3 regions of the Lysinibacillus sp. C5.1 genome follow, and region 1 is predicted to be linked to each of the others. Evidence: riboswitches for the same ligand, from Rfam matches in the RefSeq annotation. Region 1 holds a riboswitch; each other region holds the start of a gene.
The links. Region 1 has a riboswitch for thiamine pyrophosphate ahead of I5435_RS11345 (thiamine phosphate synthase). Riboswitches for the same ligand answer to the same signal wherever they lie in the genome.

Region 1 (7,962 bases):
TTTTATTGATTATCTATCTTTCTTATTTAATTATAAAACAAACAACTTATTAAACTAACCTGCTCCTTTATTTAAAGTGTAAATCTGCACAATTTCTTAGCTCCATAACGATTTTCTTTAAATTTTGTTACTCAAGAAAATGGCCCGATTGCGGAACAAGAACAATCCTGTCTATCAACCTCTGTTCCAAAACTCGTAATAATCGTTTACATAACAACTGAAAAAAGCATTAACAAGGGTAGGAACAATCCTTATAGTTAATGCATTTATGAATCATTTATAATAAAGTTTGATTAAAATCTTGTGTTGATCGGCCGGGTTTTTTTGTTTAACAAACAGACCAGTTAACGGAATAAATAGGTAACTTAATTAACCTTTATCCGTCTAAAAATCTAAGGAGGGATAATGTGAAAGTGTCAAGATTACTCTGGGGTTTGGTTATTTTCGTTTTATTAACTGCTGTTGGATGTTCTAATTCAGCGGATAAAGCCAAAGTAGAAGTTTATACAACTGAAAATTCTAGTGCGGGAGAGATTTTAAAATTAGATCCTGAAGCCGATATATTTCAATTCAATGGAGTGATTTATAAAACTGGAATTGATTGGGTTGAAGAACTAACTTTAACAAAAGACGAGCAGGTAGGACAAATAAAAACAAAAAACGATACAGATACCAACTTTGAAGACGAAATGTCGAACAAATTACCTGTTGGTGCAAAAATCTTTTCGGTTAAAGAAAAAGAAGAAATTGGAGGACCAATTTTACTCGTTGAATCAGAAGGTAAGCTTTATAAATACTATGGGCTTGTTGAAGGTTAATCAATTTTCAAATATCCCAAAATGGCACGATTGTTGAACAACATAGCTTGAAAATGTTCAAACTTTTTTATAAAAATCTCATATAACCATGCAGGACTAATAACAAATTTAGAAGCGGAAGAAGTAGCTAAACAATGACATGATTTGCATAGCGCACTGTTGCAACTAAATCCATAATTAAACTTACATCTTTTCTTAAAAATAGATTTCTATGAATTTAAAGCTGAACTCTGTGTTTTAATGAGTTCAGCTTTTGTACTATAAAGATTTGATTTTATTCTAATAATACATTATTGAACAATTAAATCGGTAGTGCTATACTTTAATTTGTAATTTAATACAATAATTGCTAGGAGAGCTGGTGTTGCCAGCTGAGAGTAGAGCCGTAAGCTCATGATCCTTTTACCTGATCTAGATTATGCTGGCGTAGGGAAGCAGATAGGATATTGTCTATTATACAAGTCCTTGTTTCCTTATTGTGGAAGCAAGGGCTTTTTTATCTTTCATTAATGGGCTGTATAACCCTCATCTAAAGATTGAGAGAAGCGAAGAAGAAAGATGGGGGATAACTGCCTGTAAAAGCCGATTGGTTCGACTAACCATCAAGTGGGGATGAAGAAGTCCCGCTTGATGGAAGTTGCACTTTATTTGCTATAACATTTTAATTGAATATTGAAAAGACCACTAGGGGTGCACGGATGTGCTGAGAGAGGAAACTCAACTCTTTGAACCTGATCTAGATCATACTAGCGAAGGGAAGTGGCTTACTTTTTGTACTTCAATGTACAAGATTTATAGCCACTTCTCTATGCTTGAGGGGTGGCTTTTTGTATGGAATTATAATGAAAGGAAGTGAACAACAACTTAATTTCTATTTTAGATATGAAAGAATAGGATGATTTAAGAAATGAATAAAAAAATAGCGCTCCATATCATTACAGATGGCCAGCATTCACTACATGAAGTGGTCCATTTTGTAACTAAGTTTGAACCCTATATAAGCTATTTGCATATTCGTGAGCCAAGTTGCACTGCTTCTGAACTCTTTGATTGTATAAGAAAATTAAAATATGCAGGCTTTCCATTACAAAAGATTGTGATTAATGATCGAATCGATGTTGCACTTGCTGCGGATGTTTCTCATGTGCAAATAGGTTATCGTAGTATTCCTGTAGCTATCGCAAGTGAGAAGTTCTCAAATCTTAAAATTGGTGCATCTATTCACTCTCTTGAAGAGGCTACAAATACAAAGGCCAATTGGTTACTCTATGGACATATTTTTGATACAGAAAGTAAGAAAGGAATCGCTTGTCGTGGAACAAAATTATTACAACAGCTTGTAAGCAATGTATCTATTCCTGTGATTGCTATCGGTGGAATCACTCCGCAAAATACAAAAGAAGTATGTGCGTCAGGAGTTTCAGGAATTGCAGTGATGTCAGGAATTTGGCAGGCAAATGACCCTATTGAAAAGGTAAAAGAATATGCTCTTCAACTTAAGGAGTGGGAAGACGAAAAGTTTCGATAGTATGATCATCATCGGTAGTACAATCGCACATTGACTTGCTGAACGCGTTTTCACGTAGCAATTCTTGAGAAAAAGGTAATTGCAGAGGGTGCTTCACATGTAGCTGCTGGATTACTAGGGGTTCAGCACAATGGGATGACGATCCTTTGTATGAAATGGTAAGAAAAAGTCGAACATTATTTCCAAAAGTAGCCGAAAAAATCCGTGCAAAAACAGGTATTGATATAGGGTACGAAGTGAAAGGAATATACAGGATTGCAAATTAAGAAGAAGAATTTGAACGTATTCAACAAATTCGCTTTTGGCAAGTATCAGCTGGAGAAGCAGCATTGTTGCTTTTTTCAGAAGAATTAAGAAATTTTGAACCAAATGGAAGTGATTTCCTTAAAAAGTAATCGCCCATTACTTAATGCTCCTATATTTTTAAAACGATTTTATATTGTATCAAAACGTTATAGTAAATACGTCACTGGTGCAACGATAGAGCCAAATTTATATCAAGAAATGTTAAAGCAATGAGTATTGTAGACATATTACAAAAGGCATTTTCTATTGTTTCAGCCCTACAAGATGCGAGTTGGGACCGAACATGGGCAGGATTACGAAATGGAGGCAGACGTTATATGGAAGTACATTCGACAATTCAAGGGCAATTTGTATCAACAGGACATTATCGTTATAGCATATTGCTAAGCCCATTCGTAGGAGAATATATGTCAGAATTAATGGTGAAACACTATGATTATTAATGGAAATAAGATGGAAGTTCCAGACCATGTGAAAACAATTGAGAGCTTATTGATTCACTTAGGGCTTCAGGAAAAAATAGTTGTTGTCGAACAAAACGGCGTAATTTTGAAAAAAGAAAATTATTCGACAGTGGTTAAGTCTACTGATTCTATTGAGATTGTTACATTTGTCGGAGGGGGTTAACATGTATCAAATTGGACCATATACATTTACTTCAAGATTATTACTAGGAACAGGGAAATTTTCAGATTTTGATATTCAAAAAGGAGCAATAGAAGCATCAGAAGCTGAAATTTTAACATTTGCTGTGCGTCGTATGAATATTTTTGAACCATCCCAGCCTAATTTGCTAGATAAAATAGATTTATCAAACTATCGATTATTACCAAATACTGCTGGTGCGAAAACAGCTGAGGAAGCAGTACGTATTGCTAAACTAGCAAAAGCATCTGGGTTATGCGATATGGTGAAAGTTGAAATAATCGGGTGTGATGATACATTATTGCCTGATCCATTAGAAACATATCGTGCATGTGAAATGCTTTTAGCAAAAGGGTTTATTGTACTACCGTATACTTCAGATGATGTCGTTCTTACTCGGAAATTACAAGAACTGGGGGTTCATGCCATTATGCCAGGTGCGTCGCCAATTGGTTCAGGACAAGGAATTTTAAATCCATATAATTTACAAGTTATCATTGAACAAGCGACAGTACCTGTTATTGTAGACGCAGGGATAGGTACTCCGTCTGATGCAGCACTTGCTCTTGAACTAGGTGCGGATGCAGTCTTGCTAAATTCAGCAGTTTCTGGTGCGAAGAATCCAGTGCAGATGGCAGAAGCTATGAAACTAGCAATTCATGCAGGTAGACTAGGTTTTGAAGCAGGAAGTATAGAGAAAAAAGAGCGGGCTCAAGCTAGTAGTCCTTCACAGGGGATGAGTATTATTGATTAATCGCTATTCAAGACAGGAACTATTTTCATTTATAGGACAAGTTGGCCAAAAAAAAATTCAACAAAAACACGTACTTATTGTTGGAGCAGGAGCATTAGGTAGTAGCAATGCCGAAATACTTGTACGTGCTGGAATAGGTAAGTTATCCATAGTGGACCGAGATTATGTAGATTGGTCAAATTTACAACGCCAACAACTATACAGTGAAGAAGATGTGTTTCAACATTTGCCAAAAGCTGTTGCTGCAAAACAAAGATTAGAGAAAATTAATCGTGATGTGCTGATTGAAGCGTTTGTTCTAGACATTTCGTCATCTGAACTTTTTGCGTTTCAAGATGTAGATCTAATCATCGATGCAACAGATAATTTTGAAACACGTTTCTTACTAAATGATTTTGCAGTCAAGTATGAAATTCCATGGATTTACGGAGCATGTGTAGGTAGCTATGGTATTACATATACCATTTTGCCGCATGAAACACCTTGCCTACACTGTTTGATGGAAATCATTCCTTTATTCGGAGGGACAACTTGTGATACTGTAGGAATTATTGCGCCTACAGTTACGCAAGTTGTGTCACATCAAATGGTAGAAGCATTGAAAATCTTAGTGGAAGATTGGGAAGCAATCCGAAAAGAATTATTGGCATTTGATTTGTGGAAAAACGAGCAAACAAAGATCAATGTAAAAAGTTTAAAAAAGTCTACATGTTTGACTTGTGGATTAAACCCAACCTATCCATATTTAACGAAAGAATCAATCACCAAGGTTGCAGTACTATGCGGTCGTAATACGGTTCAAATTCGTCCTGCAAAAACAAAGTTAGTTAATATTATTGAGTTTGAAAAGAACCTGGCTCCACATGTTCAACATTTGAAGTCAAATCCATTTTTAATTCATTTTCAAGTTAATCAAAATCAGATTATTCTTTTTCGGGATGGACGTGTATTGATTCATGGAACGAATGATATTGTAGAAGCGAAGAAAATCTATCATCAATATTTTGGATGAGGATAGGTATAAAATGTTCCATATTTCCGAGGGCAAGTAAGATTTCATGTAATGGACATCATTTTCAAGATTTATCTGACCAAGAAAACTATCGTTTAAAAGCAAAAGTAGATAATGCAATAATTGGTACGAACGTGAAAATTGTTGATGAGTTAGGCGATGAAGTATCACATGATAGCATATCTATTGGGGAAGTCATCGTCAGAGATAATATTGGGATGAAGGGCTATTGAAAAAACGAACAAGCAACAATATTGTCGATAAAAGATGAAAGACGGCGACCTTAGCCGTGTATTTAAGCTAGTTTAAATTATTTTTAATACCTCTTTTAAGTTAGTATAAAAATGAAAACTTAGAGGAGGTTTTTTTATGTACAATCAACACATTTTGTATTTCAACGTTTTCGACTTTTTCAACCTAATAATCTCGAACTGCTAGCGAGGGAGACAGGTCAATTGAACAAATGCTAATAAAGCATATCCATCTACTCTTTCAATCATATCAGCAGTATTGCTAAGGATAATAATCCAGCAAGCGAGAGAAGATACAAACATGGTAAACTTTTATATGTACTACCCGATAAAATATTTTTGAAGTGGTAGAGCGCAATTTAATGCTCGAGGAGCGAAATTCCATAACTTCGCTCTGAAGGAAGGTGAGTATTTGTATAAAATTATGATTGTTGAAGATGACAAGGCATTGTCAAATGGTATTGCTCTTGCTTTGCAAGGGAGTGAAATGGATGTTCTGCCATTTCACAGTATTCAATCGGCAAAAATGCAGTTATCTAATACTAACTTTGATTTGTTGATATTGGACATTAATTTGCCTGATGGGAACGGACTAGACTTGCTGTGCGAAGTGAAAAGAAACAGTACTATACCTGTAATCATGCTCACAGCAAACGATATGGAAACAGACATTGTAGCAGGACTTGAAATGGGAGCAGATGATTACATTACTAAACCATTTAGCCTTGCCGTGTTGCGTGCAAGAGTAAATACGCAGCTCAGAAAACAAGTGGTCACAAAAGGAAATCAATTTAAACAAGATCACTTTGTTTTTGACTTTGACCGCATGGAATATTTTAAAAACGGAAAGGTAGTTGAGCTGAGTAAAACCGAGCAAAAACTGCTAAAAATTTTAACAGCCAACAAAGGCGTTACTTTAGAACGCAGCGTATTGGTTGAACGTATTTGGAGCGATGGCGCACATTATGTGGACGAAAATGCTTTGTCTGTTACGCTAAAGAGATTACGGGACAAGCTTGAGGATAACCCTACAAAACCCGTATATATAAAAACAGTGTATGGTATAGGTTATTTATGGGCGGTGAAATAAATGGCGTTTTTTAAAGCAAATAAGGTCATTGATCGATTAAACAAAATGATTGATAATGCGATAGAGGGAAGACCAATTGAAAATGGATTTGATGAAAGCAAGCTGTCTGCGCTGGAAACTAAATTATCCCACTACCTTACAGCAAACAGTGCCACAAAAATACAGTTAGCTGACGAAAAATCACAAATCAATCAACTGATTTCCGATATATCTCATCAAACGAAAACGCCTCTTGCTAATATTCTGCTCTATACTCAACTTTTAGCGGAAAGTGAGCTGTCTGACTATGATCAAAACTGTGTGGCAGCTTTAACGCAGCAGGCAGAAAAATTAAACTTTCTTATTTCTTCTCTTGTAAAAGCATCTCGGCTTGAAACGGGAATTATTACAGTTACCCCTACAAACAACAACGTAGCGAACATGCTTGAAACGGTTATAGAGCAGGCTACACCGAAAGCTATAGGAAAAAACATTGCTTTAACGGTAGATAGTAGGGATGTAGAGGCAGTCTTTGATCCAAAATGGACAGTGGAGGCACTATACAACATTGTAGATAATGCCATTAAATATACACCAAGTGGCGGAAGTGTCCAGTTATCTGTCACTCCGTATCAGCTTTTTTGCAGGATTGATGTGGCCGATACAGGACTCGGTATTTCAGAGGATGAAACGGCAAAGATTTTTTCTCGTTTTTATCGTTCACAGGAGGTAACCGACAAAGAAGGCGTCGGCCTTGGTCTTTACCTTGCGAGAGAAATCATTACAGCCCAAGGCGGATATATAAAGGTCAAGTCTAGGTTGGGAGTTGGCTCTGTTTTCTCGGTGTTTCTTCCAATAAAAAATTGAATTCTTTCAGCACTGTTAGATTTGATTTTGCTTCAGAAAGATTCTCGAAAGATTCGAAGTTTATAATATGAATTGCAGAGATGGAAGACATATTTTTTTGGAGGAAATTTAAATGATTATACTTGAAACGAAGGATTTAATGAAAATTTACGGGAAAGGGGATACTGCCGTTCATGCATTGGATGGCGTCAGTATGAAAGTGGAGAACGGTGAGTTTGTTTCGATTGTAGGTACTTCCGGTAGCGGCAAATCCACATTGCTTCATATGCTTGGTGGTCTTGATCGCCCGACTAGCGGAAGGGTGATTGTGGATGGTCAAGAACTTTTTAAGTTAAAGGATGAAGAACTTACGATTTTCCGCCGCCGAAAAATAGGCTTCGTTTTTCAAAATTATAATCTTGTCCCTACTTTAAATGTCTATGAAAACATTGTTCTTCCTATTGGCTTAGATGGCAATACGCCTGATAAAGCATATGTGGATGCCATTATTCACACGCTTGGTCTTGAGCGTAAACTTCAAAATATGCCCAATAATTTATCTGGAGGGCAGCAGCAGCGCGTTGCTATTGCTAGAGCTTTGGCATCAAAGCCTGCCATTATTTTAGCCGATGAGCCAACGGGAAACTTGGATACTAAGACCAGTCAAGATGTTCTGTCTTTATTTAAAGTAACAAGTAGACAATTCAAGCAAACGATTGTCATGATTACCCAT
Region 2 (7,962 bases), 1.1 Mb from region 1:
TATCGTTTAGTGTACGTGATATAAAAGGCGAGGTACTGATCAATGCTTTGCAAAAACATGGCGTGATTGTATCGACTTCGAGTGCTTGTTCTTCTAGACAAACAAAGACAAGCCATGTTGTCGAAGCCTTAAATATTGATGAACATTTTAAAAAAGGTGTTGTTCGTGTTAGTTTTGGTGCACATGTAACATCGGACGATATAACCCAATTAATACAAGTTATTAATACAGTATTGAAGGAACTTAAAGGAGAACTATTATTATGATTTGGAAAGAAATTTTAATTCGATATGGCGAACTATCGACAAAAGGACGTAATAAAATGGACTTTATCCGCCGTTTACGTGAAAATATTCGCTATGCATTTGCAGATTTAGGCCATTTACACATCCGCACAGAACGCGACCGAATGTTTATTGCCATTCAAGATGAAGCACAGATGGATGTTTTATTAGCAGGCTTACCGAAAATTTTTGGAATTCAATCATTTAGCCCAGTTGCTGCATGTGAAAAAGATATGGATGCTATGAAGCGACTTGCGCTTACAATCATGGACACATTTAAAGATCAACAGCTAACATTTAAAGTTGAAGTGAAACGTACAGATAAAACATTCCCATTAGATTCTCACAGCATTCAACGCGAAATTGGTGGGCATGTTTTACCACAATATCAAAACTTATCAGTAAAAGTGAAACATCCAGATGTAGAATTACGAGTGGAAGTACGCCACGATTCAACATATATGATGGCGCAAGTGATTCCAGGCGCAGGTGGTATGCCAGTTGGCTCTAACGGCAAATCACTATTAATGCTGTCAGGCGGTATTGATAGTCCTGTTGCTGGGTATTTAATGATGAAACGCGGTGTACGTTTAGAAGCAATTCATTTCTTTAGCCCACCGTATACAAGTCAAAATTCATTGGAAAAAGTAAAAGTACTTGCAAATGAACTAACAAAATTTGGTGCGAGTATTCGCCTGCATGTTATTCCATTTACAGAAATCCAAGTACTTATTAAAGACAAAGTGCCGTCCAATGTGTCAATGACAACAACACGTCGCATGATGTTAAAGGTGGCAGATAAAGTACGTGAGGAAATTAATGCACTGGCCATTGTAACAGGTGAAAGTCTTGGACAAGTAGCAAGTCAGACGCTAGAAAGTTTAACGGCGATTAATGCTGTAACGAATACACCAATTTTACGTCCGCTTATTTCAAATGATAAATTAGAAATTATTGATATTGCAGAAAAAATCGGCACATATGAAACGTCAATTCAGCCATTTGAGGATTGCTGTACAATTTTCACCCCAGCTAGTCCGAAAACAAAGCCAAAGCTTGAAAAAGTAGAGCATTATGAAAGCTTTTCTGATTTTGATGAACTAATCGAACGTGCTGTGATAAACCGTGAAGTGTACATTTTCCCGAAAAAAGAACAGCCTAAAGATAAATTTGCAGATCTTTTATAAAAAATTTACGGATTTAAACTAAAAAGAATGTTCTTTTCTTATAAAGACCAATAACGACATTATAATAAGAAGGAAACCGTCTCAAATTTGTAATTTGGGACGGTTTTTTTATATTTTCTAGTCTTTTTCCTTTAGAGTTACATTTTACCTTTAAAAATTTCGTATTAAAAATCGAATATCGCACATTCTATATTCACAAGGAGGTGAGAGACATGACAAACAACAACAGTTCAAACAAGCTTGCAGTACCTGGTGTACAACAAGCGCTTGATCAAATGAAATACGAAATTGCACAAGAATTTGGTGTTCAATTAGGAGCTGACGCATCAGCTCGTGCTAACGGTTCCGTTGGTGGTGAAATCACTAAACGTCTTGTACAAATGGCAGAATCTCAATTAAAAGGTATGCCAAAACAATAATTGCAAAAAAGCATTTATTGAACTTAAAACCAGTGACCGTAAAAGGCACTGGTTTTAGTTTGTTTATTTTTACTTTTTTTATGACTAGCGTAACTCGAATTATTCAATCAATACGATTTAAAGGTCTCAACGGTTTGGTGAATATTATGACTTTCACAAATTGCGGAAATAACTGCTACACCGTCTGCACCAGCTTTTAATACAGTTTCTGCATTCTGACAGTTAATGCCACCAATTGCTACAATCGGCAACTCGGGATAATGACGGCGTGCTTGTTGTAAAAATTCAGTACCACTTGGCGCTTTGGCATCGTTTTTAGAAGTGGTGGCAAAAATGGGACCAATCCCTACATAATCTGCACCATTTTCTATAGCGATCTGTAATTCATCCGCTGTATGAACCGAAACACCAAGTATTATTTCCTCACCAATTTTTTCTCTTACTAGCGAGATGGGACAATCATCTTGTCCAATATGAATACCGTCTGCCTTGAGCTTTAAGGCAAGCTCAATATCATCATTTACGATAAATGGAACATTGTAGTGATGACATCGTTTTTGGCATTGACGGGCAAAATGTTCATAATGTTCATCAGTTAGTGCATCTGTTCCTTTTTCTCGAAATTGGAACATCGTAATACCAGCTTGCAATGCTTCTTCTAGTATTGCTAATGGTTGTTTGATTTTTGCATTCGCTGTACCCATTATAAAATAGAGCTGCAAATCACTGCGTTTCACCTATGGTCACCTCGCAACTTTCTTTAAATTTTTGGTAAGCAAAATGATTTGTTGGTCCATTACCATGACCAATCGATAAGTTATGAGTAATTGCTAGTTGAATGAATTTCTTAGCCTCAATAATGGCTTGCTCTATCGGCATTTGACGGCCAATAAAAGCTGTTAATGCGGCAGAAAATGTACACCCTGTACCGTGTGTATTTTTGGTCGCAATTCGATTAGATTGCATTGAGAATGATTTGCCATTTTTAAAAAATACATAATCTACAGCAAAATCTTTGTTCGCTAGATGGCCACCTTTGATAATCACGCATTGAACACCTAGCTGTAGTAACGAATGCGCCGCAAGTCGAATGTCAGACACGGTTTCGATTTTTCTTGCAGCTAATATTTCAGCTTCTGGAATATTTGGCGTTACAATCGTGGCAAGTGGTAATAAATTGTTTCTTAATGCCTCCACAGCTTCTTGTTGTAATAAAGTTTCACCGCCCTTTGCAATCATGACAGGATCAACAATAAGAGGGATGGTTAAATTCGTCATAGCTAGCGCAATTGTACGAATAATATCAGAGGAAAAAAGCATGCCAGTCTTAATGGCGCTAATTGGAAAATCCTCTAAGAGAGCATGAAATTGTTTATTTATAAAGGCTTGTTCAATGGGTAGCACATCCATGACACCTTGTGTGTTTTGGGCAGTTAAAGCTGTAATTACGGACGTTCCGAATACATCTAATTCTTGAAATGTTTTTAAATCTGCTTGGATACCTGCACCGCCACCGCTATCAGAGCCCGCTATTGTTGTAACAATGTGCATCAAATATCACCGTCCTTCGATAAACGATGCAATTCGTTTAAGACTGCTACAGCAAAATCACCATTATATTGAGCAGCCGAATGAGCATGTTCAGCAATTTTTTTATAGCTCGTTAATGTTTCGCATAATTGAGAAAAAGGCTCATTGCCCGCCATATATGCAGCACAACAAATTGCGCTTAATAAACAGCCAGTACCTGTCACTTCTGTCATTCGAGTATGACCACCAGCAATCCATTGCGCAAGGTTCCCATCGGTTATAAAATCTTTTTCACCAGTTACAATCACGATGCAATTAAATTTTTTTGCTATTTCTTTTGCTTTATCCTCAACAGATATGGAACCAGTACCACTATCAACACCTTTTTGTTGCCATTGTACATTAGCAATCGCGGCAAGTTCGCCAACATTACAGCGGATAACAGCAAAATGAATCGAATCTAATAACTGTAGTACCGTTTGTTTGCGGTATGCTGTAGCGCCAGCAGCTACTGGGTCCAAAATTACTGGTATACCAAGGGCATTTGCTTTTTTTCCTGCAAGTAACATCGACTCTTTTGTTCGTGTAGTAAGCGTTCCGATATTGACTAATAACGCTGATGCGATGGATACCATTTCTTCGACTTCCTGCGGATCATCCGCCATTACCGGTGATGCACCAATTGCTAGTAAGCCATTTGCTTGAAAATTTGCCACTACATAATTGGTTATGCAGTGAATCAACGGTTGTTTTTTACGAATCGTTTGAAAAACCATTGTAGTCCTCCTCTTTTGGTGGACGTAAGCATGCAAAAAAAGCTCTTTTTTATTCGGGCACAAGGCACACGTAAAAAGAGCTTTTCATCAATAATAAGATGTGTATTGCTCCCTACGTCAGTATTAACTAACAGGTTCAAAGGGTCAGGTTTTACCTTCTCAACTCACAAGAGTCCCCCTGCAATCATGAAAATTTTAGTTGACCAAAATGTAACATACCTTTTCATAGTATTCAATAGCATTTTATCATTATTTGGAAAGCAGTGACTGATGCCATATACTAGACCATGATAATTGTCATGACTTTTTTAAAATAGGGTCCTTCCATTGAAAATCGTAAAAAATGAGTTTTATAATGAACCTAGTATTAAGGAGGAAGTTATGATGAAAAGACAGGATTTAATTGCACCAGAATGGTATAACATTGTGGAGGAAATTGAAAAGTATGCTCAAGATCCATCTAAAAATGCATTAATAGTTTATAATGACAACGAAGAAATTCAATATATTACATACGCAAATTTACTGGAAAAGGCGAATCAGGCTGCCCATGTATTTACTTCGCAGGGTTTAACGAAGGGCGATGTGCTATTAGTGATGGTTCCAAGATCTGTCGAAGCTTATATTGTTTACATAGCGGCACTGAAAGCGGGTTTAACTATCATCCCTAGCTCTGAAATGTTACGTACAAAGGATATTGAATATCGTATTACACATGCCAATGCCAAAGGTATTATCGCCTATGAGCCATATATTGAGCAATTTGACGACGTAACAAATTTAAAAGGAATTATGCAATTCGTTATTGGTCACGCGCATGCACCATGGCAACCATTGCTTGAAAAAATGAAGGAACATCCTACAAATTATACAAACCCTACACCGACAAAAAGTACAGATCATGCCTTTTTAGCTTATACAAGTGGGACAACAGGGAATCCTAAGGCAGCTGTTCATACACATAGCTGGGGTTATGCGCATTTACGTACGACAGCACCGAATTGGTTAGGTGTCCAAGAAAATGATATAGTTTGGGCTACTGCCGCACCCGGTTGGCAAAAATGGATTTGGAGTCCGTTTTTAGCAACGTTAGGTAGTGGAGCAACGGCATTTGTCTATAAAGGAAAATTTGATGCTTCGACTTACTTGTCATTGCTAGAAAAATTTAAAGTAAATGTGTTATGTTGTACCCCAACAGAATATCGCTTTATGGCCGCACTTAACAATCTACAGGACTATAATTTAAGTGCCATCCGTCAAGCTGTATCAGCGGGGGAGCCGTTAAATAGTGAAGTCGTTAAAGTGTTTTCAAAAACGTTTCATATTCAAGTGCGTGATGGCTATGGCCAAACAGAAAATACATTGCTTGTTGGGACACTGGTTGGCATGGATGCTCGCGTCGGCTCTATGGGTAAACCGACACCAGGCAATACAGTCGAAATTATTGATGATTTTGGAAATCCTGTTGCTGATGGCGTGGTTGGAGATATTGCCGTTCATCGTCAAACCCCAGCACTGTTTAAAAAGTATTTCAAGGACCCAGAACGCACTAGCATGCAATTCCGTGGAGATTGGTATATTACCGGTGACCGAGCATATAAAGATGCAGATGGCTATTTTTGGTTTGAGGGACGTGGTGATGATGTCATTATTTCGTCAGGCTATACAATTGGGCCATTTGAAGTGGAAGATGCCTTAATGAAGCATCCTACTGTTAAAGAAGCTGCTGTTGTGGCAAGCCCTGATGAAGTAAGAGGAAATATTGTGAAAGCCTTTATCGTCTTGCGTGAAGGAGTGACAGGTGATGATACGCTTATTCAAAAGCTACAAAACCATGTGAAGCTGATGACAGCACCTTATAAATATCCACGGGCAATTGAATTTGTTGAAGCATTACCAAAGACTGCATCTGGAAAAATCCGTCGTGTCGAATTACGACAACAAGAAAAAGCCCATTACACACACCAATAATTATTTCCTAGGAAATAATGTCGAAAAATCAAAGTTCATGCTTTATGATGAACTTTTGATTTTTTTTGTACATCCCTATTTCGTTTATGGCAAAATAATAAATGTGGGAAAAACTTTTACATAAAAATCACTTAAAAGTGAAACGTTTTCGACATTTAGACGTATAACGTGAAGAGGAGGCGATTAGATGAATACAAAAAGGTGGATAGCCTTAGCAGTTGCAGCTGTATTATTAGTGTTTTCATTAGGACTTAACACAATTATGGCGATTTTTAAATCAGATTTCTTTAGTAATTTTGATAGCGTGATGGCTGGCAAAAATTTAGATGTATACGAAACGATTATTGAAGGTGAAGATCATACTAAACGTATCGCATATTTGAAAGTGGATGGGACGATTCAAGATGTTGGATCGAATACATTATGGCAATCCATTGCTTACGATCACCAGTTTTTCTTAAATCAATTGGATAATATTTTAGCTGATGATACAGTACAGGGGATTGTACTAAGTGTGAATACTCCAGGTGGTGGAGTAAAGGAATCGGCAGAAATTTATAAGAAATTGTTAGAAATTAAAGAAGAGCGTCAAATTCCTATCTACGTGTCGATGGATTCTATGGCAGCGTCGGGTGGTTACTACATTTCAGCACCAGCAGATAAAATATATGCACATCGTGATACAATAACAGGTTCTATTGGTGTCATTATGCAATCTATTAATTATCAAGAATTAGCCGAAAAAGTTGGCGTGAAATTTGAAACGTTTAAATCAGGGCAACATAAAGATATGCTAAGCCCTACGCGTGAAATTACTGCAGAAGAACGTGCTATGATGCAAGATATGATTAATGAATCTTATGAAGAGTTCGTTGATATTGTTGAAAAAGGACGAAATATGTCTGAAGCGGATGTAAAAAAGGTAGCTGATGGTCGAATTCTTGGCGGTACAAAGGCACTTGAAGCAGGCTTAATTGACGAAATTGGCGATGAGCAAGCGGCAATTGCAGCTTTACGACAAGATTTTGGATTAGAGGATGCAGTTCTTTTCGAATACTCGTATAATCAAGGAGGCTTACCGTCATTAATTGGCATGAAAGTAGGTTCACTATTTGGTCCTTCGGCTGAAGAAAAAATGTTGATGAAAATTATGACGGAATACAAGGCACCAAAAATGATGTATTTATATGGTGAATACTAAGGAGGGCATACCATGACAAACAATGATTTCGTTTTGCAAGGGACACCCTCGATAAGCCAAGAATTGCTAGATAAAACAGTGACGCCTACAGTGATGACAAACTATGAATTGAAGACCGCAGGATTTTGGGTACGTTTTTGGGCATTTGTCCTGGATGGATTAATTATTTCTGCAATAATAGGAATTGCTGTTAATCCAATATTTTACTTAATGGACTGGTCATTATCAGAATCAGTGTGGTATGCACCTATTTCAATTATTTCAGCTGTTCTTTATTATTGTTACTTTGTTTTGATGACGAAATTTTTCGGGCAAACTTTAGGGAAAATGGCATTGGGGTTACGTGTAGTATCGCTGAAACATGATAAACTCCAATGGTCAGATGTGCTGTTCAGAGAATGGATTGGTCGTTTAATCAGTAATATCTTTACGCCGCTGTATATTTTAGTTGCGATTTTACCTGACAATCAAGGTATACATGATTATTTTGCGGAGACTACGGTTGTTCATGAAAAAGTGTATATAGTAAAAGAAACTGTGCAAGCAACAGTACAAACGCCAGCAACTATTCAGGAAACTGCTAAAGAGCCTGAA
Region 3 (7,962 bases), 1.5 Mb from region 1:
GACTATTACGAATGGCTTACTAACTGCTCCAATGAAGCCAGGTATGTATACAGCTCGCTCAAACAGTGAGGAAAAGCGTCTTATCGTGCAACTACAAGCACAGGAACGTGTAATAGAAGAAGGAACAAGCTATACGCTTGGAGAGCTTCAGCAAAATGGCAAGGAAGAAGTGTCGAAAGCTTCGTTTGTACCTTGGCTAATACTCATTATTTTAAGTTTGCTTGTCGCAGAGTGGGAGGTGCAACGACGTCGTGGATTTACGAATTGATATGCCATTAGCGTTATTGTTATTACTGCCATTGTTTATGTATTTTGGATGGACTTATTGGCGCGAGCGCAGGCGCCTGAAAAAAAGTCATCTAGTTGTACTGGGCATTCGAGTAATAGCCATCGTCTGTTTAGTTTTTGCATTGGCAGCACCTTATCTGTTATTGCCAGTAAAGGACGAGCAAGTATTATATTTAGTTGACCGCTCTGCTTCCATGAATCGTACAGAGGCAGAAATCGTTAGTTTTATAGAGGAAAGTTTGAAATCGAAAAAGGAAGATCAACTTGCAGGGATTTACTCATTTTCATCAACTCTCCAAACGGAAGCGATTTTATCAAAATCCTTAAAAGATGTTCCGAAATTTACTGAGGTTAAAGGAACAGACCAAACAAATATAGAACAAAGTCTTCAGCTTGCAACAGGTATTGTTGATCCGAAAAAGGCAACTAGACTTGTATTACTAACAGATGCCAATGAAACACAAGGCAATGCGTTAGAATTTGCCACGAAGCTAAAAGGCTCCAATATTAGTGTAGATGTCGTGCCGTTTCATCAAAATGTGACGAATGATGTGTCACTGAAAAGCTTTGTGACACCACAAATAGCTTACGTAGGTGAACAGCAACAGCTTGTGACGGAAGTCAATGCCACAGCGGCAGGGCAAGGTGAATTATTGCTGTACGAAAATGACAAACTGATTCATCGAGAGTCGGTGGAGCTTGCTCAAGGTTCCAATGTTTTTACTTATAAACATACGGCAACTGCAGAGGGGCTTGTGAAATATGAGGCGCTCGTGCAAGTTGGACAGGATGCTATTTTTGAAAATAATAAATTAACAAGTGTGACGATGGTACAAAGCGAGCCACATTTACTGATTGTCAATGGCTACGATACGGCATCACCAATTGCTGCAGCTCTAGGATCAAATTCAATTTCCTATGATGTTGTGGATGCAGCAAGCTTACCAAATGAACTGTCTAGTTATTTGCAATATAACGCGATTATTTTTGATAATGTTCCTGGACACTTAGTTGGAGAGGCGAAGATGAGCGTTATTGAACAGGCAGTGAAAAACTTTGGTGTTGGCTTTACAATGGTCGGCGGTGAAAATAGCTTCGGCTTGGGTGGTTATTTTAAAACACCGATTGAAACATTACTACCTGTTGAGATGGAGATAAAAGGCAAAGAACAATTGCCATCTTTAGGGCTCGTCATTGTACTTGACCGTTCAGGAAGTATGTATGGCTCAAAATTAGAGCTTGCGAAAGAAGCGGCGGCTCGATCTGTTGAAATGTTACGAGATGAAGATACGCTAGGATTTATCGCCTTTGATGATCGCCCTTGGGAAATCATCGAAACTGGACCATTAGGCAATAAAGAAGAAGCCGTCGATACGATTTTATCGGTTACGCCTGGTGGTGGTACAGAAATTTATCGTTCATTGGCAGCAGCCTATGATAGTTTAGCTGATTTAAAATTGCAAAGGAAACATATTATTTTACTTACAGATGGACAATCACAAGCTGGCAATTATGAGGATTTAATTGAAACGGGGAAAGAACAAGGAGTGACACTGTCAACTGTGGCGATTGGACAAGATGCTGATGGCAATCTTCTGCAAGGGCTAAGTGAAATGGGCAGTGGTCGCTTCTATGATGTCATCGATGAACAGACAATTCCTTCGATTTTATCACGTGAGACAGCGATGATTTCACGTACGTATATTGAAGACAATCCTTTCTATCCAACAATCTACAATGCATCTGGCTGGAATGCATTATTTGCGAATGGTGTGCCACAAATGAATGCCTACATTGGCACAACAGCGAAGCAGGGAGCTGCTGTTATAGCAGAAAGTGAGAAAGAAGATCCGGTATTAGCACAATGGCAATATGGACTTGGTAAAACTTTTGCTTTCACATCCGATTCAACGGGGAAATGGGCTGGTGACTGGGCAAGATGGCAGGAATGGGGAACATTTTGGCAAACCATTATATCGCAAATGCTACCAAGTTATAATGATGTCGCCTATGATGTACGTCTTGATACAGATGGTTCATTTATTATCACCGATCCGACAAATGAAGCAGCATTTTTAGATATTGTTGCTGTCGATGAAGCTGGTGAGGAGCTTGATATACAGCTTGAAACGCTATCTGCCTCGCAAGTACGCGCGGTTGTCCAAGCGAAGCCTGGTTTAATTTTCTTCCGCATCGCTGATGAAGAGCAGGCTATTTACCAAGCAGGTCTTAGTGTACCTTACAGTGCTGAATATGAATTACGTCCTGTGAATGAAACCGTTGTAGAGCAACTAACAAAGCAAACTGGCGGCTCAGTATTGAAAGAACCACAAGAAGTGTTCCGTGATTTCACAAACAAAGGAGCAGAGCGCCAAAGTATTGCGACATGGCTACTCTTAGCAGGGATGTTGCTATTCTTCTTGGATATTACGATTCGACGCTTTGGTTGGCGCTTTATAACAAGTCGCAGGCACAATGAAAAGCCTGTAGACGAAACAGCCGTGCAGGTGGAAAACACCAATGTTGCGCAGTTATTAAAAGGCATGAAAAAACGCTCATAATAAAAAGATGGCACATTGCGAAAAAAGCATGTGCCATCTTTTTTTGAACATAGCTACTTAGTAATAAGAATAGACGGTGCGGTTTTCCGAAGACTGCTCGCGATGATAATGCCGAGACATGCCCCAATCAAACTAGATGTCAAAAAGGCGGGCATAAAAAATAATGCAGCTACGGATGTTCCCATAAATAATTGCGCATAAGGTACAGCGATTAGTGAAGCAAGGATACCTGTGCCGAATACTTCACCAACTCCTGCTAGCCATTTCTTGCCGCTATATTTATAAGCAAAAGCAGCACATGCTGCACCGATGACACTTCCGGGAATCGCTAAAAGAGAGCCCGTGCCTGTTAGTATGCGAATAATGGCTGTTAGCAAAGCAACGATAATGGTAGGCACAGGCCCTAGTAAAATGGCACCGATAACGTTAATAGCATGTTGTACAGGATAGGCACGAGCAATCCCAGTTGGAATCGAGACAAATATGGAGCCTGCTACAGCAATAGCAACCAATAAAGCCATGATAGTTAGTTTTTGAATAGCCATGATAGTTCCTCCTTTATTTTATAGAACATGTGGAATTGTTGGTAAAACGACCTAATGGATGACAAAAAGACCGCTCCCTCTAAACAAAAGGAAGCGGTCTTGTATTTGATAATGACACAATAAGCAAGAGTCGCCACTTCCCTCCGCTAGTGTGAACTAGATCAGGTTCAAAGGGTCCGTATATGACCATATACGTCTCAGCCTTGTAAAGACTCCCCTAGTGGTAAACATGATATTAAATTTCTACTAATAAATGTAACATAACATCTATATTAGTCAACGCTATTTCACATTATTTCGAGTCAGGTTGCATAAGATGTGGCGCCTTTTTTAAAGTCCAAATAAGTGCTAAGAAGAAGCAGGCCATTAAAATAATTGCCCCGAAAATATAAGGACTATTTATATTCCAATCAAAAAGAACGCCTGCTAGTGCTGGCCCAATCATATTGCCGAGGCTCATATACGCATTATTAAGACCAGCGGCAAAGCCTTGCTCATTTTCAGCCAGTTTAGAAATTAATGTGTTAACGGCAGGGCGAATTAGTGTAGTGGCTGTTGAGAAAATCGTTGCAACAATTAATATTAGTGCAAAACCAGATACAAATAATATTGCATAAATTGCTACAGCCGCAATAAATAAATTGACTAACACAACTTTCATTTCACCAAAACGTTTAAAGAGTGGTGTAATGACAAACATTTGAACAATAACACCAAATGCACCACCTACAGTCAGCAAGATAGCAATATCGGCAGGCGTGTAATTAAACTTGTCCGTTACAAATAATGATAATGTCGTTTGAAAATTAGCGATGCCAAACGAGAATACTAGCATAATAATAAGCATGACAAAGTATGGCATTTTGACTGAACGTACCATCTGCTTTGCAAGATTTTCTTGTTTTTGAGCTTTCTGAGCTGCAGTGGGCTTTGTGGAAGGTAGTAAAAATACCGATAGAATAGAAGCAATAATAGCTGCTCCACCAGCCGTAAAGAATGGGAAATGCAAGCTAACTTTCGATAGAAACCCGCCAATACCAGGTCCAATCATAAAACCAAGAGACATGGCAGCTCCTAACATGCCCATTCCTTTTCCTCGTTCTTCATACGTTGTGACATCTGCCACAAACGCCATAATAGGCGGTGCAACAAAGGCTGAACCTAAACCACCTAAGAAACGGGCAACAAAAAGCATCCATACATCTGTAGATAAACCAAATGAAATTTGCCCAAGGCCAGTGACAATCAGACCAAAGATAATCAAATTTTTTCGACCATATCGATCTGAGAGATTCCCAGCAATTGGAGAAAAAACGAATTGTGCTAAGGCGAACGTTGCAATTAGCATGCCAAGAACTTGTCCTGCAGCTCCAAATATTTTTAAATACTCTGGCATAACAGGAATAATAATCCCAATACTCCCCATTGCGATAAACATATTAAACATTAAAATATACAACGCGGCCTTATTAGACTTCTGCTGGGTCATCGAATACCCCCCTTTATTTACTATTAAAACATTACTAAAGTCTATCATAAAGAAATAATGCTTGGCTATCAGATTATAGTCGTAGGTAGCTGTCATGGTTATGATACAAGTACAAGGCGACAGAATAAAGAAAATTGCCACTAAAAATCATCAATCGCCACCAATTGCCGTAGCGGACATCAACAGTCCCATCAAAAAAGTGTTAGATTGATGGCTGTCAATCTAACACTTTTTTGGCTTCGTTTCTTTCGTATTTATCGAATACTCATTTTAAATTCTAAAAATAATTCATTGTATTTCCCTAAATAATCGGGTCCTAGGTTTTTATAGACTTCTAACGTTTTGCGTTGTTCTTCTGAAGGGTAGAAGCGCTCATCAGCAATAACTTCTTCATCCATTAAGCTCATTGCTGCAGTATTTGGAGTAGAGTAGCCTACATAATCTGCATTTTGAGCTCCAGATTCCGCATTTAACATAAAGTTAATGAAAGCATGTGCGCCATCAATATTTTTCGAAGTTTTCGGGATTACCATATTATCAAACCACAAGTTCGAACCTTCTTCTGGCACAGCAAAGTCTAAATCTTCATTTTCTGATAGCATATCTGCGGCTTGACCAGACCAAGTGAGTGCGATGGCTGCTTCGTTATTAATCATAAGCGGTGTAATCTCATCACCAATAATCGCTTTGACGTTTGGTGCGAGTGTAATCAGTTTGTCTGTGGCCTGACGTAACTCTTGGTCATCTAACGAGTTCAGGGAGTGTCCAAGACTGTTCAAACCCATACCGATGACTTCACGTGCACCGTCTACTAAAAAGACTTTACGTTTTAAAGAAGGATCCCATAAGTCTTGCCATGAAGAGAAATCTAAGTTACCTACTAAATCCGGATTATAGACAATGCCAACTGTGCCCCAAAAATAAGGAACAGAGTATTTATTGTTATCATCAAATGGCAAATCTAAAAAATAAGGGTCGATATTTTTAAAGTTCGGGATTTTTGTTTTATCTAAAGGAAGTAATAAATGTTCTTCCTTCATTTTTTCAATCATGTACTCAGAGGGCACAGCAATATCGTATGCCGTCCCACCTTGCTTAATTTTCGTCATCATGGCCTCATTGGAATCAAATGTTTCGTAAATGACATGGATGCCTGTTTCTTTTTCAAATTGCTTTAGTAAATCGGGGTCTATATATTCGCCCCAGTTAAAAATAGTTAATGTATCTTTTCCACTTTTACCACCGGTAGCGCTCATTGCATCAGCCGCGTACACTAACAGGGCGGAGACGACAAGTATGGCGATGGTAGCTTGAATTAAAGACTTCATTGTTGTCCCTCCGTTCTTTTACTCGTACGACTTGTGAAGAAATAATAGCCGACTACTACTATAATTGTAACGAAGAATACTAAACCAGAAATGGCGTTCACTGTCAGAGAAATACCAGCACGTGCCATCGAGTAAATTTCAACAGATAAAGTACTAAAGCCATTTCCTGTCACGAAAAATGTTACAGCAAAGTCATCTAGTGAATACGTTAAAGCGAGAAAGAAACCAGCAAAAATCCCTGGTTGGATATACGGTAAAATAACGCGCATCATAACATCTTTTTTCGTTGCGCCAAGATCTAAAGCCGCATCAATTAACGACTTATTCATCTCTAATAATTTTGGTAAAACCATCAGTACAACAATAGGAACACTAAACGCGACATGGGCTAATAATACTGAAGCGAAGCCCAGTTTAATGCCTACCATTGTAAATAAAATTAAAAAGCTTGCACCGATAATAACATCTGGACTCACGATTAATACATTATTTAAGGAAAGCAGGGTATTGCGCATTTTCGAATCTTTTACTGTAACGATCCCGATTGCGCCTAGTGTGCCAATAATTGTGGAAATCAGTGCAGAAAGCAAAGCCACAATCACCGTATTAATTAAAATAACGAGTAATCTAGAATCCTCGAATACAGCTTTATAATGATCCAATGTGAAGGATTGGAAGTTTGTCATGGAATCCCCACTATTGAATGAGTAAAAGACTAAGTAAAAAATAGGAGCATACAGGACGATAAAAACAATCGCTAAATACACTTTTGCAGATGTGGACAGTTTGCTCATCGTACGCGACCTCCTTTATCCTTTTGACCCGTAATGAACATGATGATTACCATAAATAAAATTAAAAATACGGCAATCGTTGAACCCATGCCCCAATTTTGCGTTACAAGGAATTGTTGCTCAATTGCTGTACCGAGCGTAATAACGCGGTTTCCTGCAATTAAGCGCGTAATCATGAAAAGTGATAAAGCAGGGATGAAAACAACTTGAATTCCTGATTTAACACCGTCCATTGTTAGTGGCAGTACAACGCGACGGAATGTTGTAAAGGCTGAAGCACCTAAGTCACGAGCTGCGTAGACAAGGGTTGGGTTAAGACGATCCAACGAGTTGAAAATTGGTAAAATCATAAAGGGAATAAAAATATAAACGGATACGAAGACAAAGCTCATATCAGTAAATAGCATTTGCTTCGGATCAAAGCCGAATACTTCAATGGCTGCATTGATAGGACCATATAAACCGAATATCCCTATAAACGCATATGTTTTTAACAAAAGATTAATCCACGAAGGAATAATAATGAGCAATAGCCATAGCTGTTTGTGTTTGGTCTTCGTTAAAAAATAAGCTGTTGGGTATGAAATCAGCAATGTAAAGAAGGTGATTAAAAACGCATACCAAAACGAACTAAGTGTCATTTTTAAATAGACAGATGTAAAAAATGCTTTGTAGTTATTGAGCGTAAAATTGCCATGTAAATCTAGTAGGGAGTAGTAAACAACGAGGGCAATCGGCGCAATAACAAATAGTGCAATCCATAAAACGTATGGAAATAACGCTGATTTCGAAGTTTTAGTTTGCATCTTCGTCATCTCCATAGGATTCTAGACGTTTATCGAACTCTTCCTCAGTTTCATTTAGGCGCATTACATGAATGGCTTCTGGATCAAAGTCTAAACCTATTTCTGTCCCTACTTCAGCTTTCTTCAATGAATGGACAAGCCACTCATTACC

Region 2: it holds a riboswitch for thiamine pyrophosphate, as region 1 does, so the genes downstream of both, thiM (hydroxyethylthiazole kinase) here and I5435_RS11345 (thiamine phosphate synthase) in region 1, are expected to answer to the same signal.
Region 3: it holds a riboswitch for thiamine pyrophosphate, as region 1 does, so the genes downstream of both, thiW (energy coupling factor transporter S component ThiW) here and I5435_RS11345 (thiamine phosphate synthase) in region 1, are expected to answer to the same signal.

What each region holds. Positions count from the first base shown of each region.
Region 1 covers NZ_CP066226.1:2,342,544-2,350,505, forward strand. The annotation lists gene I5435_RS11340 (hypothetical protein) at 408-818, shown strand; TPP riboswitch at 1,160-1,268, shown strand; TPP riboswitch at 1,495-1,593, shown strand; gene I5435_RS11345 (thiamine phosphate synthase) at 1,726-2,346, shown strand; partial or broken gene I5435_RS11350 (FAD-dependent oxidoreductase) at 2,303-3,095, shown strand; gene thiS (sulfur carrier protein ThiS) at 3,085-3,279, shown strand; gene I5435_RS11360 (thiazole synthase) at 3,281-4,051, shown strand; gene I5435_RS11365 (MoeB/ThiF family adenylyltransferase) at 4,044-5,063, shown strand; gene I5435_RS11370 (hypothetical protein) at 5,060-5,296, shown strand; gene I5435_RS11375 (response regulator transcription factor) at 5,727-6,404, shown strand; gene I5435_RS11380 (sensor histidine kinase) at 6,405-7,250, shown strand; gene I5435_RS11385 (ABC transporter ATP-binding protein) at 7,363-7,962, shown strand, end outside.
Region 2 covers NZ_CP066226.1:3,452,196-3,460,157, reverse strand. The annotation lists gene I5435_RS16915 (cysteine desulfurase family protein) at 1-266, shown strand, start outside; gene thiI (tRNA uracil 4-sulfurtransferase ThiI) at 263-1,471, shown strand; gene I5435_RS16905 (alpha/beta-type small acid-soluble spore protein) at 1,684-1,890, shown strand; gene thiE (thiamine phosphate synthase) at 1,998-2,627, opposite strand; gene thiD (bifunctional hydroxymethylpyrimidine kinase/phosphomethylpyrimidine kinase) at 2,614-3,441, opposite strand; gene thiM (hydroxyethylthiazole kinase) at 3,441-4,196, opposite strand; TPP riboswitch at 4,289-4,386, opposite strand; gene mbcS (acyl-CoA synthetase MbcS) at 4,581-6,167, shown strand; gene sppA (signal peptide peptidase SppA) at 6,355-7,368, shown strand; gene I5435_RS16875 (RDD family protein) at 7,381-7,962, shown strand, end outside.
Region 3 covers NZ_CP066226.1:838,777-846,738, forward strand. The annotation lists gene I5435_RS03820 (vWA domain-containing protein) at 1-268, shown strand, start outside; gene I5435_RS03825 (VWA domain-containing protein) at 252-2,849, shown strand; gene thiW (energy coupling factor transporter S component ThiW) at 2,903-3,394, opposite strand; TPP riboswitch at 3,516-3,623, opposite strand; gene I5435_RS03835 (MFS transporter) at 3,687-4,883, opposite strand; gene I5435_RS03840 (ABC transporter substrate-binding protein) at 5,138-6,211, opposite strand; gene I5435_RS03845 (ABC transporter permease) at 6,208-7,005, opposite strand; gene I5435_RS03850 (ABC transporter permease) at 7,002-7,811, opposite strand; gene I5435_RS03855 (ABC transporter ATP-binding protein) at 7,801-7,962, opposite strand, start outside.